Regions from separate parts of the Latilactobacillus sp. genome, predicted to be linked through region 1. Evidence: riboswitches for the same ligand, from Rfam matches in the RefSeq annotation. Region 1 holds a riboswitch; the other holds the start of a gene.

Region 1 (7,586 bases):
TCGAAAAGGCTTTTGATGTGACCTTAAACAACCATCGTGCGCAATTAGCCGGTGTTGTGTCACGTAAGAAACAAGTTGTCCCACAATTAACAGCAGCATTTTAATAGCAATTAAGAAGATAAAGTCCTGCGGGGCTTTATTTTTTTGTTAGGAGCAACAGATGACTGAGGAAGTAACAAAGGCAATTCAAGTGATTGAAGCGACAATTCGAAATTGTCAAAAGAGCCAGCTAAAATTTGGAGAAGGGTCCGCCCAATTTACTTTATTAAAAAATAGAATTCACGCATTGGAAGTTGGTCGTGATTTATTGAATGGGCGCACAGATATAACTGCTGAAGCATTGGTCAGGGCACAGGCACCGATTGAGTCAATCATCCATAAAACCGAAAAAGCGTTGGCTAACCAAAAAAAGACATCGCCTGTAATTAAGCGGATGACAACATTAATAGCAGCAATGACATCCATTCGGACAGCTATTATGGCACAACTTTCTGTAAATGAGACCCATCAATAATATGATGGGTTTTTTTGTGTCTTTTTTACAGATGATAATAATTCTAATCTGACAATGAACATGTTATAATGTAATGGAATTCACAAGGAGGCCGATAATGATGAAACATACGTTGAAATTAGTGCTCACAATTGTGGTTGGGATTACCGCATTAATATTAGCCTTTTTATGTCAACAACCACTGTGGGCCCAAGTATTAGTTAGTCTAGCTGGGGGGTTAGTCGCGTTATCGATGCTGATTGAGATGATTCGCACTTTAAAATCAGGTCGATATGGTGTTGATTTACTAGCCATTACGGCGATCATTGCAACACTCGCTGTTGGTGAATATTGGGCTGCCTTGATGGTCCTCGTAATGTTAACAGGCGGCGATTCCCTGGAAGATTACGCCGCGCATAAAGCAGGGCGGGAATTAAAATCATTATTGGACAACTCGCCCCAGGACGCGCATTTAATGCGTGGTGACGGACTTGTCGATGTTGCTGTCGACGAACTCCAAGTCAATGATCAAGTTGTTGTGAAGCCAGGAGAACTGGTTCCGGTTGACGGTCATATCATTGAGGGGTCATCGCTGTTTGATGAATCGTCTCTAACCGGTGAATCACGCCCAGTTGAAAGAACAATCAATGAGCCAATTATGTCAGGGTCAGTAAATGGTGAGACATCAATCACGATGGTGGTCGATCAATTAGCTATTAACAGTCAGTATCAAGCAATTGTTAAACTGGTTGAAAGCTCAGCAGCACAACCTGCCCATTTTGTTCGTTTAGCGGATCGCTATGCCGTACCATTTACATTAGTGGCGTATTTGATTGCAGGGGTGGCATGGTGGCTCTCAAAAGACCCTGTGCGCTTTGCCGAGGTCTTGGTGGTCGCGTCGCCATGCCCGTTGATTCTCGCGGCACCGATTGCGCTTATCTCAGGTATGAGTCGTGCCAGCCGGAATGGGATTATCGTCAAAACGGGGACGACAATTGAAAAATTGGCGTTGGCCAAATCAGCTGCTTTTGATAAAACCGGCACGATTACGAATGGCCAATTAACCGTGGATCAAGTTGTACCGATGATTGATATTGAACCATCGGAGTTATGTCGTTTAGCAGCCAGTGCTGAACAAGCTTCGGCCCATATTCTGGCTCGTTCCTTACTACAAGTCGTCCCAGCAGCGCAATTATTAGAAATTATTAGTTTAAAAGAAATGACAGGTGCTGGTGTGACTGCCCAATTAGCATCTGGACAGACGGTTCAAGTCGGTAAATTTGAATTTGTGGCGCCTGACCAAGCTAAACAATCCCAGACACAGACAACTGTCTACATTGGCATTGACGGGCGTTATGCGGGCTATATCACATTTATCGACCATCTTCGCCAGGAAGCGCCTCAAACGATGTCAACGCTCCATCAGCTCGGTTTACAGCGCTTAATGATGCTCACAGGGGATCAGGCGACAACCGCTAAAGAGATTGCGGCTCAAGTTGGCATTGATGAAGTTCACGCTGGGTGTTTGCCTGCCGATAAGATTCGACTCATCAATAATGTCACGCCGGAGCAGCGGCCGATAATCATGGTTGGCGATGGTGTTAACGACGCACCATCCTTAGCGAGTGCCGATGTCGGAATTGCGATGGGTGCTCACGGTGCCACAGCAGCGAGCGAATCCGCAGATGTCGTCATTTTAAAGGATGATTTGAGTCGGGTTAGTGGCGCCATCACGATTGCACGGGATACAATGCGGGTGGCGCGCCAGTCCGTTTTGATTGGGATCTTCATCTGTATCGGATTGATGTTGATTGCCAGTACCGGTGTCGTGCCAGCTTTAATTGGGGCCTTATTCCAAGAAGTTGTCGACACAGTTTCGATTTTATACGCATTACGTGCTAGAAATGACCATTAAAAAAAGAGGTCGCTGAGGGCCTCTTTTTTGTATTGTTAACTATTTTTCAGATTGCACTTTTAAAAACATATCTTTTGGGAGGTATAGTTTCGGAATCATCGCTAATAAAATCCCAAAGACGATACCATTTAAGATGAAGCCGGCAACGAAACTACCGCCATTCACAGTTAATGAATAGAGCCAAGCATTCATTCCTTTAGGCGCGTATGAGCCCCAGTAGATGGCCCCAGCTAAGAAGTGGCAGAAGTATTTGGCGAAAGTACCAATGAAAGCTGCGGACCAAAGGAGCGCAATCGTTTTTACTTTGGTATTTTGTTGGATACTTGCTTGAACTGGTTTTTGTAAAACGCCAGCTAGGCCAACGACCATGAAGGCAATCGTAAATTCAAGTAATCCTTGCCAAACATTGAGAACGCTCCCGTTGCCGAGGCCTCGTAAGACGAGGTCTAAAAGGCCCCAGATTAAACCCGAAACCATCCCAGCCGCGGCGCCGCGACGGAGACTATAGATAATAATGGGGATAATCCCAAAGGAAACCTCAATCGCTGATGGCCCTACAGTATGCGGAATATATTCCAGAGCCATCGCAAATGCCGCGATAATGGCCCCTTCAATTTGAATCAATAACCGTTGATGTTGCATAAAAATAACCCCTTTTCTTGGTTAACCAACACAAAAAAGGAGTTAAAGTCTCAACTCCATCACAATTCCTACGCTTGTCTTAACAAACAGGTTCGAAGGGTCTGATCATCTAATCACTCTCAGCCAATGGCTCCCCTTTGCGATGGTTAATATTTAAATTTTAAGAACGTTTTCAGTATACCGGATACAACAAAGATGTCAAGCAATCAAGCTTCATTCGAGCTTATCCATTGCCGAGCGCTGTTCGTCATCAACCACGTGCGTATACAAATGGGTGGCCTGCGTGGTGGTTTGGCCCAATTGGGTCGCTACGATCGTTTCGCTGTGGGTCGCTGACATCAGATCGGTTGCGAGTGTATGACGGAATTTATGCGGCGTTAGTCGAACGCCAAAAGCTTCAGAGTACTTAGCTACCAGTTTTTCAATGGCATAGTTACTGATTCGCTTCGCTTGACCGCGATACTTTGTGACAAATAAGGCCCGTTCGTTAGCGGCTAAATAGCGTTGTTGCCGGATTTGAACGTAATCTTGCAGATAAGGTAAACCCCAAGGTGCGATCGGCACGGTATCTTGTTGACCGCCTTTGCGAATAACCGTAATTGTTAGTTGTTCAAGGTTTAAATCAGAAACGTTAGCTTGGGCGAGTTCGGAAAGACGAATGCCGGTAGTGAGTGCCAATACGCAAATCGCAATATCTCGTTCACAATTTTGCTTATAAGAAGCGAGTTGGCGATTAGAGAGCGCACTGGGATAGTCGACTTGCATAAAGGTAATGAAGTCGTGTTTTTTATCGCCGGTGAGCAACTTTTGACCGATATGGCGGGAACGAGTGGCCATTGTCTCGGAAGATTTCAGGAGTTTAACTTTTTTCATGACGTTCCGGTAAAAATAAGGTTCGCCATCAGCTTGTTCGGCTTCAATCGTCAGGAAGTACCAGAGCGCATTCAAAGCGTTGATAGAGCGATTAACAGCCTGAAAGGAGAGCTTGTGATTATTTACTTTTCGTTTATTCATTAAAAAGATCTTATAGAGTTCGATATCTTCTAATTTCATCTTATCAAGCGCAACAAGAGGGATATCCTTAGTCGTTTGAACAGTAACGATTTGTTCGTCAATTAACCAGGAGAAGAAGCGGACGTATTCTTGGAGATATTGATAGAGCGTTGCAGAGGAGTATGCATTGGCTTGCCGATTAATATAAAATTTACGGACGTAATCGGGAAGATCCGCCAAGCGTTGTTCACATAGTTCGAGATAACGTTGTTGGTCCATGATTGAAACCACCTTAATAGAGAATTATAGTTATTTTAACAAAAAAGCGGCGAGAATACTACAAGTGTTGTTAAAACCATAATTTTAACAACACTTGTTTGGCGAATTTTAACCACTAACCCGATAAATCTGTTTTCAGACCATCTGCAGCAGCCATTTAAAAACGAATAAAATGCCTGTTTAACGGTCTTTCATTCTATTAAAACGTTGATATAACAGCATTTATAGCATGATTAGGCCAATTTGAGCATCAAATTAGCGTTTTATTGAACTCGGATTATGTTAATGATTATCAATTTGAGCCTCAAAATTATGGATTTTACAGCTGTATAAATCAATCTTGAGTTATTTAATGAATTTCATGTGGTTATTGAGCATTAATGATTAGGCAATGGTTTTAATTTGCGATCAGATCAGTAATTTAGCATTGAGATTTGTTAATCGTAGTTGAATTTTTTTAATGATTGCTACTTTAGGGAAAGTATTTTAAAACGTTGCTAAAAGGATTTGCTAAATTAAAGACTTAAATACAACTTAATAAGTTAAAATCAGCCACTCTTTTAAAATAAATATATACTTCCTATAATATATATTATGTAAACTAGAATATTTTTTTTATTTAATAGGTCCCCCACACCGTCTTTAATCACCGTAATCGATTATTTTTATGTTGAAAACTAGATTAAATTTAATTGAACTGCTTGGTTATTTGAACTAGCTAAAAATGGCACCAAACAGTACTTTAGAATTTAGCACAGGCCATTTAAAAAAAGCCCAGATACTGGTTAAATACCAATAGCTGGGCTTTTTAGATTTACTTTAGTCAGTTAGTCGAATTACAACTTTACCGGCTAATTTACCATTAGCAACTAATTCCAGTGCATCTTGAACGTGATCAAGATCAAAATCGTGTGGATCGATAGCTGGTGTAATGTGATGTTTTTCAACTAATTCAGTGACTTTTTTAAGTTGTTGGCCATCCGAACGCACAAAGATGAAGCGGTAGTCAACTTGAGCTTTACTAGCGAGTTTATCCCACTTCTTACCGACTAAACCAAATAAAAGTCGTTTCCAGGCAGGTAATTGGTGCGTGATAGCAAAATGCTTATTAGGACCTGCCACCAAACTTAATAAACGGCCACCGGGTTTCATAATTGAAAGTTCACGTTCGATATCTTGAGCCCCACGAGTATCGATAACGTAATCGACATCGTTTAATACCTGCCAATAATCGGTTGTCCGGTAATCAAGGTATTGGTCAGCACCTAATTCTAGAATATGCTCACGTGCTGCAGCGTTCCCTGAGACAATGACTGTTAAGCCTAAAGATTTAGCGACTGGCACGGCTAATTGACCAAAACTGCCAGAACCACCAGGAATGAAAATCGTCTTCCCTGCTTCAACAGCTAATTCTTCCGTGAGGCCTTGATAAGCGGTTAAACCGGTCAAGGGGACAGCAACGGCCTCTTTAGCTGATAAATTGGTAGGTGTATACCAGATAGCATTGGTATCGACCGCAACGTATTCTGCAAAATCACCAATCTTAGCAAGTGGTAGACGTGTGTAAACTAGGTCACCCGGTTTAAAAGGCGTTACGTTAGAACCGATAGCGGTAATTTCACCAACGACTTCATTGCCAAGGGTTAATGGCATCGAATAGTCTTGAATCAACTTAACACTGCCGTGAATATTCATTAAATCTAACGGATTGACTGCGGCATAGCTAACTTTGATGAGTACTTCGTTCGCTTGGGGTTTGGGGGTGGCAATTTCCTTCACGGTCACATTGAGATCTTTACTATATTTTGTAATTTGAGCTGCTTTCATTTTAAAGTGCCTCTTTCCATGGGAGTATTTGAAGTGTTTGGTGTGCTGTTACGATTAGCGCCTCTGAATCTGGATTTACTTTAGCCATGACACGAATGCCAACCAATGCATTTTGAAGCGTTGCGGCTAATAGCTCGCTCTTAATAGGAGGCTGCAACTCAGCTTGCCCTTCAATCAGTAATCGCTGCAGCATTGCTTGTTCCTGCTGTAAATAGCGTTTAATAAGTTGTTGGATATCTTCTTCTAACGTTGATAACGCGGTTGCCGTATTAACGACTAAACAGCCGTCTGGTTGTTGTGCCGGATGGTTAATGAACGCCTCAAAAATGGCTGTCAAACGACTACTAAGGTCGCTATGCTCATTGATGATTTGATTAAATGTCGCGGTGATTTGATCGTGATAATGCGCTAAGACTGCGATAAATAGCTGGTGCTTATCACCAAACGTATCATAAATACTACGGCGATGGATGCCCATTTCGTCGACTAGGTTTTGCATCGACGTTTGTTCATATCCCTGGCGCCAAAAAACGAGCATTGCTTTGTCTAAGACGGCTGTTGTTTCAAATTCTTTCGTGCGCATCTGATAATCTCCTCTTATTAGAACGTTCATTCTATTATAGAGGATGACTCTGAATAACGCAACTAGATTTTGCACAATTTTAAACGCAAAAAAAGAACGTCTCATGAAGACGTTCTCTTTGGTGATACTATTTCGTAAGGTAAAAAATCCCGAAGGCCCCCAGACCAACGTGACTCATAATAACGGGACTCGTTAAAGCGACTGTATAAGGGACGTGGGGCTGGGTTTGTTCTAGCGTTGCTTGGATTTTGGCGGATAGTTCGTCAGTGATGCCGACGTGTGAAATGCCAATTTCAGCAACATCTTGAGTGGCCAAGTGTTCGCGAATATTATTGATTTCTTTGGTGAAGGCCTTTAGCCCCCGTCCCTTAGCAATCACTTCTAATTCCGTATCTGTTAAGCGGACAATCACCTTGAGTTTAATCAGTTTTGTTAAGAGCCCCGCCATCCGGCTGATACGTCCGCCGCGTTGGAGTGCATCTAGTGAGTCTAAAAAGACGTAGGTTTCTGTCTTGCTACGAATCTCATCGAGATGGGCAATGATTTCAGTGAGTGTCTTCCCCGCTTCAACATCTTGAGCGGCTGCGACAACTTGATAAGCAAGCCCGCGATCAATTTCTTTACTATCAATGACGTGGACATCACTTGTTGATTGTTGGGCCGCTGTATGCGCCCCTTCGATAGTCCCGCTGAGTAACCCTGTGCAGTGGATTGATAAGATCGTACTGCCATCAGCCCCCAATTGGTCATATAGTTCAACGAAACTGCCGACTGTTGGTTGACTCGTTGTTGGAAACTCAGTCGTTGCATTTTGCAAGCGGCTTAAAAATTCAGCACGGGTAATCGTTTGACCG
Region 2 (7,586 bases), on a different contig from region 1:
TTTTTGAGTGGGACTTGTTTAGCTAGCTCGGCGGTTAGACAAGCCGAGAAGGTGTCACCAGTGCCGTGGGTGCGAACGGTCGCAATCCGTGGTGTGTTTAACCAGTCGTCACTACCATCAGCGTAGAGAACGTAATCACAGGCTTGGTCACTATTATCGAGATGGCCACCTTTAATGATGATATTTTTAGCACCCATTTTTTGCAGTTGCGTTGCGGCGATTTTAAAATCGGCAGTTGTTTGAATTTTTTGACCGGTTAACACCTCTGCTTCTGGTAGGTTAGGTGTTAAGACAGTTGCCAAAGGTAAGAGTTCTGATCGTAAGGTGTCAATGGCGGAGTCGGCTAGTAGAGAGGCACCACCTTTTGCAATCATAACCGGATCGAGTGTTAAGGGGCCAAAGTCGAAGCGCCGGAGGTTTTGGGCAACGACGGCGACGTGCTCAGCATCGGCGAGCATGCCTGTTTTACAGGCTCGGATCTTAAAATCGGCTGCGAGCGATTCAAACTGTTTGGTGACTAGTTCGAGCGGTAGCGGGAAGCTATCTTGAACGCCAATGGTATTTTGGGCCGTAATTGCGACGACCACGTTGGTGGCAAAGACGTGGCGTTCTTGGATGGTTTTAATGTCGGCTTGCATACCAGCACCGCCACCACTATCTGAACCGGCGATTGTTAAGGCTTGTGGGAAATTATTCATGAGTTAAGACCTCCGTGACTTGTGCATGGTTTTGAATCTCAGTTGCTGTAATGTTAAATAAACGGTCTAATAATTGCGGATAAAAAGAACCAGGTAAAGGCGTTGGCATTGCTTCGGCGACTAATTGCCCGGCAACGGCAAAGGTCGTTGCTGCGTCGATGGCCGCTTGATAAGGATTGTCAGGACTAACGGCGACAAATGCGGCGCAAAGACCAGTTAGCATATCGCCAGAGCCGACGTGGACTTGGAAAAGTGGCGTGCCATTGGCAACTTTAGTCGTGTGATGACCATCAGTGATGATATCGGTTGGACCTGAAAGTAAAATGGTTGTTTGCTGTTTTTTAGCAGCTGTTTGAGCAATTTTTACGAGATCAATTTCGCCATTGCCTGCATCAATACCATTAGCTTGCCAGTCTAAACCAGCTAGATAAGCAATTTCCCCCGCATTTCCGCGGATAATTTGGGGTGCTCCCAATGCTAAGAGTTCATCGATAATTTTCTGACGATAATGAATTGAACCGACTGCGACCGGATCGATGACGACTGGTTTAGCTTGGCGATAAGCTTCAGCCATTAAAGTCTTCATTTGGTGAATGGGTTCAGCGGATAGTGTCCCAATATTGATGCTGAGTGCCTGCGCAATAGCGACCATTTCTGGGGCCTCTTCAGGATCACTAGACATGATTGGAGATGCACCGATTATATTTTGAACATTGGCGACTTGATCGACCGTGACGCTGTTGGCAACGTTGGTGATAATCGGGTTAGCTTGTTTTATCTGGTCTAACAGTGTCTTTGACATGCAAAAAACCTCCCTTAAAATCAAAAAAACCACTTTTAGATGCACGAATGCATAGAAAAGTGGTGTTGGTTTAATAGAGAAAGGCACTTTCCTACGCAAGTCTGAACTTACAGGTTCAAAGGGATCAGGTTGTACAAACCTATCTCAGTTCTTCTAAGAACACCCCTAGTGCAAAGCGATTAAATTGTACCTTCAGTATACGTCAAATCATTATTTTTGCAACCGTTTTAATTTCAAGGCAATAATTAATGCCGTTATACGGTATAGACCAAAATATTTTCGAATTAAGAAACCGCTTTATTCCGTGACCTTAAAGGTCTATACCGACTATTAAGCGCTTGCTTATCGTTTGCATTAATGATTTAATATTGTTAACGAAATAAATGAATGAATGGAGAACACCTTATGAAGAATTACTTACAACGAATGGGTCGTTCATTAATGTTGCCTGTTGCTGTATTACCAGCAGCCGCAATTTTGATCGGGATTGCTAACTGGGTTGGCAATGGCGATTCAAATGCAAACGTCTTTACAATTTTCCTAGCAGCTGGTGGCGGCGCAATTTTAAACAACTTGCCATTATTATTTGCCGTTGGTCTAGCCCTAGGGATGTCTAAGGATCAGGATGGGGCAGCCGCACTTGCTGGTTTAGTCGCTTTCTTAGTCCCTAAGACCATTTTAGCACCTGCCTCAATTCAAGCGATGCAAGGTTTATCAGATATCGCTGAGGTGAATCCAGCCTTTGGTAAAATCGAAGGTAATGTTTTAATCGGGATTATCGCCGGTTTAATTGCAGCTGCAATGTACAATCGTTTCCACAACGTGAAGTTGCCAATGGCGCTTTCCTTCTTTAGTGGGAAACGTTTGGTGCCAATTATGGCCGCAACAGCAATGATGGTTGTTTCAGCAATCTTGTACTTTGTTTGGCCAGCTGTCTTTACTGTTTTAGTATCATTTGGTGAAGCAATTTCAAAACTAGGCTGGGTTGGTGCCGGTTTATACGGTTTCTTCAACCGTTTATTGATTCCAACTGGTTTACATCACGCCTTGAACTCAGTGTTCTGGTTTGATGTTGCTAACATTAACGATATCGGTAACTTCTTGGGCGGTGCGAAATCACTTGCTGCCGGAACAGCCGTGATTGGTAAAACAGGGATGTACCAAGCTGGTTTCTTCCCAGTCATGATGTTTGGGTTACCTGCTGGTGCCTACGCAATTTACAAGAACGCTCGCCCAGAACGTCGTAAAGCAACAGCTTCATTGATGTTAGCTGCTGGCTTTGCGTCATTCTTTACAGGGGTCACAGAACCACTTGAATTCTCATTTATGTTTGTGGCATGGCCACTCTACGTTCTACATGCAGTATTCACAGGGATTTCATTAGCCGTTGCTGCTTTCTTCCACTGGACAGCCGGCTTCGCATTTAGTGCTGGTTTAGTCGATTATGTTTTAAGTTTGAAAAATCCAGTTGCCAACCAACCATTGATGTTATTGGTTGAAGGCTTAGTCATGGCAGTTATTTACTACTTCGGTTTCAACTTTGCCATCAAGAAATTCAACTTGATGACACCGGGTCGCGAAGCAGATGATGCTGTTGATGAAGATACTGCCGGTGTCGAAACAGATGCTACTGATGACAAATTCATGATTCAAGCAAAACGGATCTACGCTGCAATCGGTGGTAAAGACAATATCAAAGTAATCGATAACTGTACGACTCGTTTGCGTCTACAATTAGAAGACACAGCCAACGTTAACCAACCGGCTATTAAGGCCGCTGGTGCCGCTGGGATTAACGTCTTAGACAAAACCAATATTCAAATTATTATCGGAACAGAAGTTCAATTTGTGGCGGATGCCCTGAAAGAACTTTATAACCACAACACACCAATCGCAACCAGCGCACCAGAACCAGCTGCTGCACCAGTTGAAGCCCCTGTTGATAGTGATATTAACTCAGGTGAGACAGATGTCTTTTACGCAGTTGCAAACGGTGAATTGATTGATATTGAAAATGTTGATGATCCAACTTTTGCACAAAAGATGTTAGGTGACGGCTACGCAGTCGTACCAACTGATGGCAAGATTGTCGCACCAGTTGATGGGACAATCATGACGATTTTCCCAACGAAACATGCGATTGGCATTAAGACGACTAATGGTTTGGAAGTCTTAGTCCACATGGGAATTGATACGGTTGAATTAAACGGTGCACCTTTTGAAGTCGCTGTTGAAGAAGGCCAAACAATCAAGCATGGTGACTTACTGGCAACCGTTGATCTTGATCAAATCGTTGCAGCTGGTAAGCAAACAGCGATGATGGTGATTATTACAAACATGCCAGCAGTTGCTTACATGAAGTTCAATAATATGGGCCAATCAGTCCAAGCTGATACAGTTGCCGTAAAAGCAACCACTAAATAAACAATCAAAAAACGCCTGACGAATTAAGTTCGTCAGGCGTTTTTGTGTGGTATAAATCATTATCCAAATAGGTTTTTAAAGAAGTTGCCAATACTATCGAATAATTTTTGAATGAAGTTACGGTTACTTTCAGTGTTTAATTTGTCGAAGACATTCTTAGCATTACTTTGAATGTTATCCATTAATTTACCGGCTTGGTTCTTAAAATCATCTGATTTAAGCGCACCAGAATCTTGAATTTTAACGAGTAAGTTAATGATTTGTGTCTTTTGGTTATTGTTGATGATTGTTGTAAGGTTATTTTGTTCTAATTGATTATTAACGATGTTGGTAATTTGGTTAACGGTTAGGTTATCACCCTTGTTAGCCATGTCTTTTTTAGCACCTGTTACGGCGTTGTTAAGTTGTGAATCAGTATAGCCGTCAGTGCCTTTGTTAGCTTGGGTAATATCACTGAGGGTGCTCATTTCGTCTTGAGCGGCGGTAACTTGTGATTGATTTAAGGTTTCACCATTTTCCGCGAAAGCGGCGTAAACGCCGGCGAGCGCACCAGAACCGTCAATTGGTACGGCAGAAGTAACGTAGATCGTCGCGTTTGTGACGCCGGCGGTTAACGCTGCGTTTTTATATTGGTTCGCGGTAATTGTTGTGATATTGTTGCTGCCGTTAAAATCGACAATCTTAACGTTAATCCCGGTATTGCTATTATTTTTTTGAATCAACGCACTAGAATAAACGTTGGAATCCGCGTTAAAAGTTTGTTGATTTTGATCGAGATATTTAACGAGGGTTGAACCGGTGACCGTTAATTCATCAGAATCGGTGATGTTAGCGGCGTTTTGAAGCGTTGAGAGGGTTTCTGATTTTTGCGTACTTGAAAGACTTGTTCCGAGTGTTGCGACTGGTTTATCCCAAGCATTACTGTCGGCAAAAACGCTGTGGGCGCTGAGACCTAAAATAGCCGTCATGACGATTGGGAGAATGTATTTGAGTTTATTAAACATAATCGTAAATCCTTTCTCAGATATAAGATACTTTCATTATAGCTAATTTAACAGGGAAAGTATCTTAATTTGCTAGACCTTTAGAATTAAGCGGTGTTTTTAATTATTTTTTAAGGGATGATCTGCTTGTGGTTGAACCAAACTCATTTCTTGGGTCTTGGTTAACTTCTCATAAAAGAGTTGGGGCTTTTTGAAAAGCCACGATAATAGGAAGTTACCCGTAAATAAGACGGGTGGTAAGGCAGCCAGACCACCCAGTAGAAGGTAGATATCTAAATGCGTTTGGCCGCTAGCAACCAAGGCATCGATGGTGATCCGCCATAATTGGAAACTAGGTAGGATGATAAAGAACAGTAAAAATTGGCGACTGAATATCCGCCAAGCAACGGCATTTTCGGCGGTGATTTTTAACCTCAAGAGCGATTTACCAGGTGTCTGTCCCCGCCAGAGGACGGGCAGTAAGACGAAGTAGAGTCCGTTTTCTAAACAATAGTAGAAAACATCATTACCAAAAGTTGGTAGTTTTAATAAACGCCAAATCGCTGTAACAATCATGCCAATCAGTGTTAAGAGACAGTAATCGATTCCCAGTGCTAATAAGCGACGGAGATAACCAACTTTTTGGCCGTTGATGTAAGCCGCTTGATCAAGTGCATCACGAGTCGGCAAGAAATAGGTTAATAAGGGTGCTAAGCCAAAGCCGATGAGTCCGCCACTCGTGTTTAGCAGTAGATCATCAACATCGAATAACCGATATGGTCGGGGGTAAATGCCATAGAGTCCTGACAGCTGGGTTAATTCGAAGAATAATGTGAGGCCAAAACTTAATAATAGGGTCTGTTTGAATGATGTCCGGAAGAAGTAACGAAGGTAAACACCAAATGGAATGGTTAAAACGATATTAAAGAGTGGTTGAATCGTCGCCGCTTGTTTTAGGGTTGCAAGATAGGTTGCCGGTTGATTCCAAACCCAGTGTGTCGTGTTAATAAATTCGCGGACAAAGGTGAACGGCACTAGGTTATAACGCGGGGTCGTCAAATGAGCGACGACTGATTTTGGTGGTAAGGGGAGTATAATGAGACAGTAGGCGGCTAATAAGTAGAAGATAAAGCTATAAATCACTAAGCTTCGCCAAAAGGTTAGTGCGCCAGAACGCCGGTAATGATAGATTAAAACCGGAATTGTGAGGGCGATTGCGACAAACGGAAAAATCGTCGCTGCGGTGATGATATTATCGAGATATAGCATTAGGCAACTCCTTGAAAGATTAAGATGGTTTAATTGTAGAGGGCAAGTTGGTGGATGTCAAAACCGTAATTATTGTTCGTGTTTAAAGCGCTGTATTAACGTTGTGTAATCATCATTAGGATTTAAAACGTTAATCAGGTAGTGTTTATTAATAAAGTTCGTGTTTTCGGTTGATTTCAAATAGCTGAGTTGGTACAATAGCTTTTGTGAGTTTAGTACTTAAATATCAGGTTAAGACAATTAACTTGAATAAAGGGGTTTATTCATATGACATCTGCAGTAGTAGTTGGAACACAATGGGGCGACGAAGGTAAGGGAAAAATCACCGACTTTTTAGGTCAGAATGCTGACGCAATCGCTCGTTATCAAGGTGGAGACAATGCAGGCCACACCATCAAATTAGGCGAAGATACTTATCATTTACAATTAATTCCATCTGGGATTTTTAACAGTGACAAGGTCAGCGTCATCGGTAACGGGGTTGTGGTTAATCCTAAATCACTCGTTGGCGAATTACGTGGTTTAGCTGACAAGAATGTAGATACAAGTCAATTGAAATTATCAGATCGGGCCCACGTCATCTTGCCTTATCACATTAAGCTAGATAGCTTACAAGAGGCCGCTAAGGGTGATCAAAAGATTGGAACGACTAATCGTGGGATCGGCCCAGCTTATATGGATAAAGCAGCTAGAAGTGGTATTCGTGTGGCTGATCTATTAGATAAAGATTTATTTGCAACTAAATTAAAACAAAACTTAGCTGAAAAAAATGCCTTATTTACAAAGATTTATGAAGTTGAAGCTCTAGATTTCGACTCAATTTTCGAAGAATACTACCAATATGGTCAAGAATTAAAACAATACGTTTGTGATACATCTGTTGTTTTAAATGATGTTTTAGATCAAAAGGGCAACGTCTTATTCGAAGGGGCCCAAGGTATTTTATTGGATATCGACCAAGGGACTTACCCATTTGTAACTTCTTCAAATCCTGCCGGTGGCGTTTCAACTGGTTCAGGGGTCGGCGCTTCACGGATTGATGAAGTGGTCGGGGTTGCTAAAGCCTATACATCACGTGTTGGTGATGGCCCATTCCCAACTGAATTATTCGATGAAACGGGTGATTTCATTCGTCAAGCAGGTCACGAATACGGCACTGTTACAGGACGTCCACGTCGAATTGGTTGGTTTGATACAGTTGTGCTTCGTCATTCTAAACGGGTGGCTGGCTTAACGCAACTTTGTTTAAACTGTGTTGATGTTTTAACTGGTTTGAAGACGTTGAAAATCTGTGTCGCTTACGAATTAGACGGTGAACGCATCGATCGTTACCCAGCAAGCTTGAGCGAATTAGCACGTTGTACACCAATCTATGAAGAATTACCTGGTTGGGATGAAGATATTACTGGC

What was found. Region 1 has a riboswitch for thiamine pyrophosphate ahead of thiT (energy-coupled thiamine transporter ThiT). Riboswitches for the same ligand answer to the same signal wherever they lie in the genome.
Region 2: linked by a shared signal. The riboswitch ahead of thiM (hydroxyethylthiazole kinase) and the one ahead of thiT (energy-coupled thiamine transporter ThiT) in region 1 are both predicted to bind thiamine pyrophosphate.

Annotation. Positions count from the first base shown of each region.
Region 1 is NZ_JAMQEX010000001.1:221,826-229,411, forward strand. It holds gene NDN60_RS01105 (manganese-dependent inorganic pyrophosphatase) at 1-104, shown strand, start outside; gene NDN60_RS01110 (hypothetical protein) at 161-514, shown strand; gene NDN60_RS01115 (heavy metal translocating P-type ATPase) at 615-2,408, shown strand; gene thiT (energy-coupled thiamine transporter ThiT) at 2,448-3,050, opposite strand; TPP riboswitch at 3,099-3,197, opposite strand; gene xerS (tyrosine recombinase XerS) at 3,264-4,322, opposite strand; gene NDN60_RS01130 (NADP-dependent oxidoreductase) at 5,142-6,149, opposite strand; gene NDN60_RS01135 (TetR/AcrR family transcriptional regulator) at 6,151-6,732, opposite strand; gene NDN60_RS01140 (DegV family protein) at 6,860-7,586, opposite strand, start outside.
Region 2 is NZ_JAMQEX010000005.1:30,549-38,134, reverse strand. It holds gene thiD (bifunctional hydroxymethylpyrimidine kinase/phosphomethylpyrimidine kinase) at 1-698, opposite strand, end outside; gene thiM (hydroxyethylthiazole kinase) at 691-1,500, opposite strand; TPP riboswitch at 1,572-1,677, opposite strand; gene nagE (N-acetylglucosamine-specific PTS transporter subunit IIBC) at 1,906-3,924, shown strand; gene NDN60_RS03860 (DUF1002 domain-containing protein) at 3,984-4,928, opposite strand; gene NDN60_RS03855 (VanZ family protein) at 5,028-6,176, opposite strand; gene NDN60_RS03850 (adenylosuccinate synthase) at 6,444-7,586, shown strand, end outside.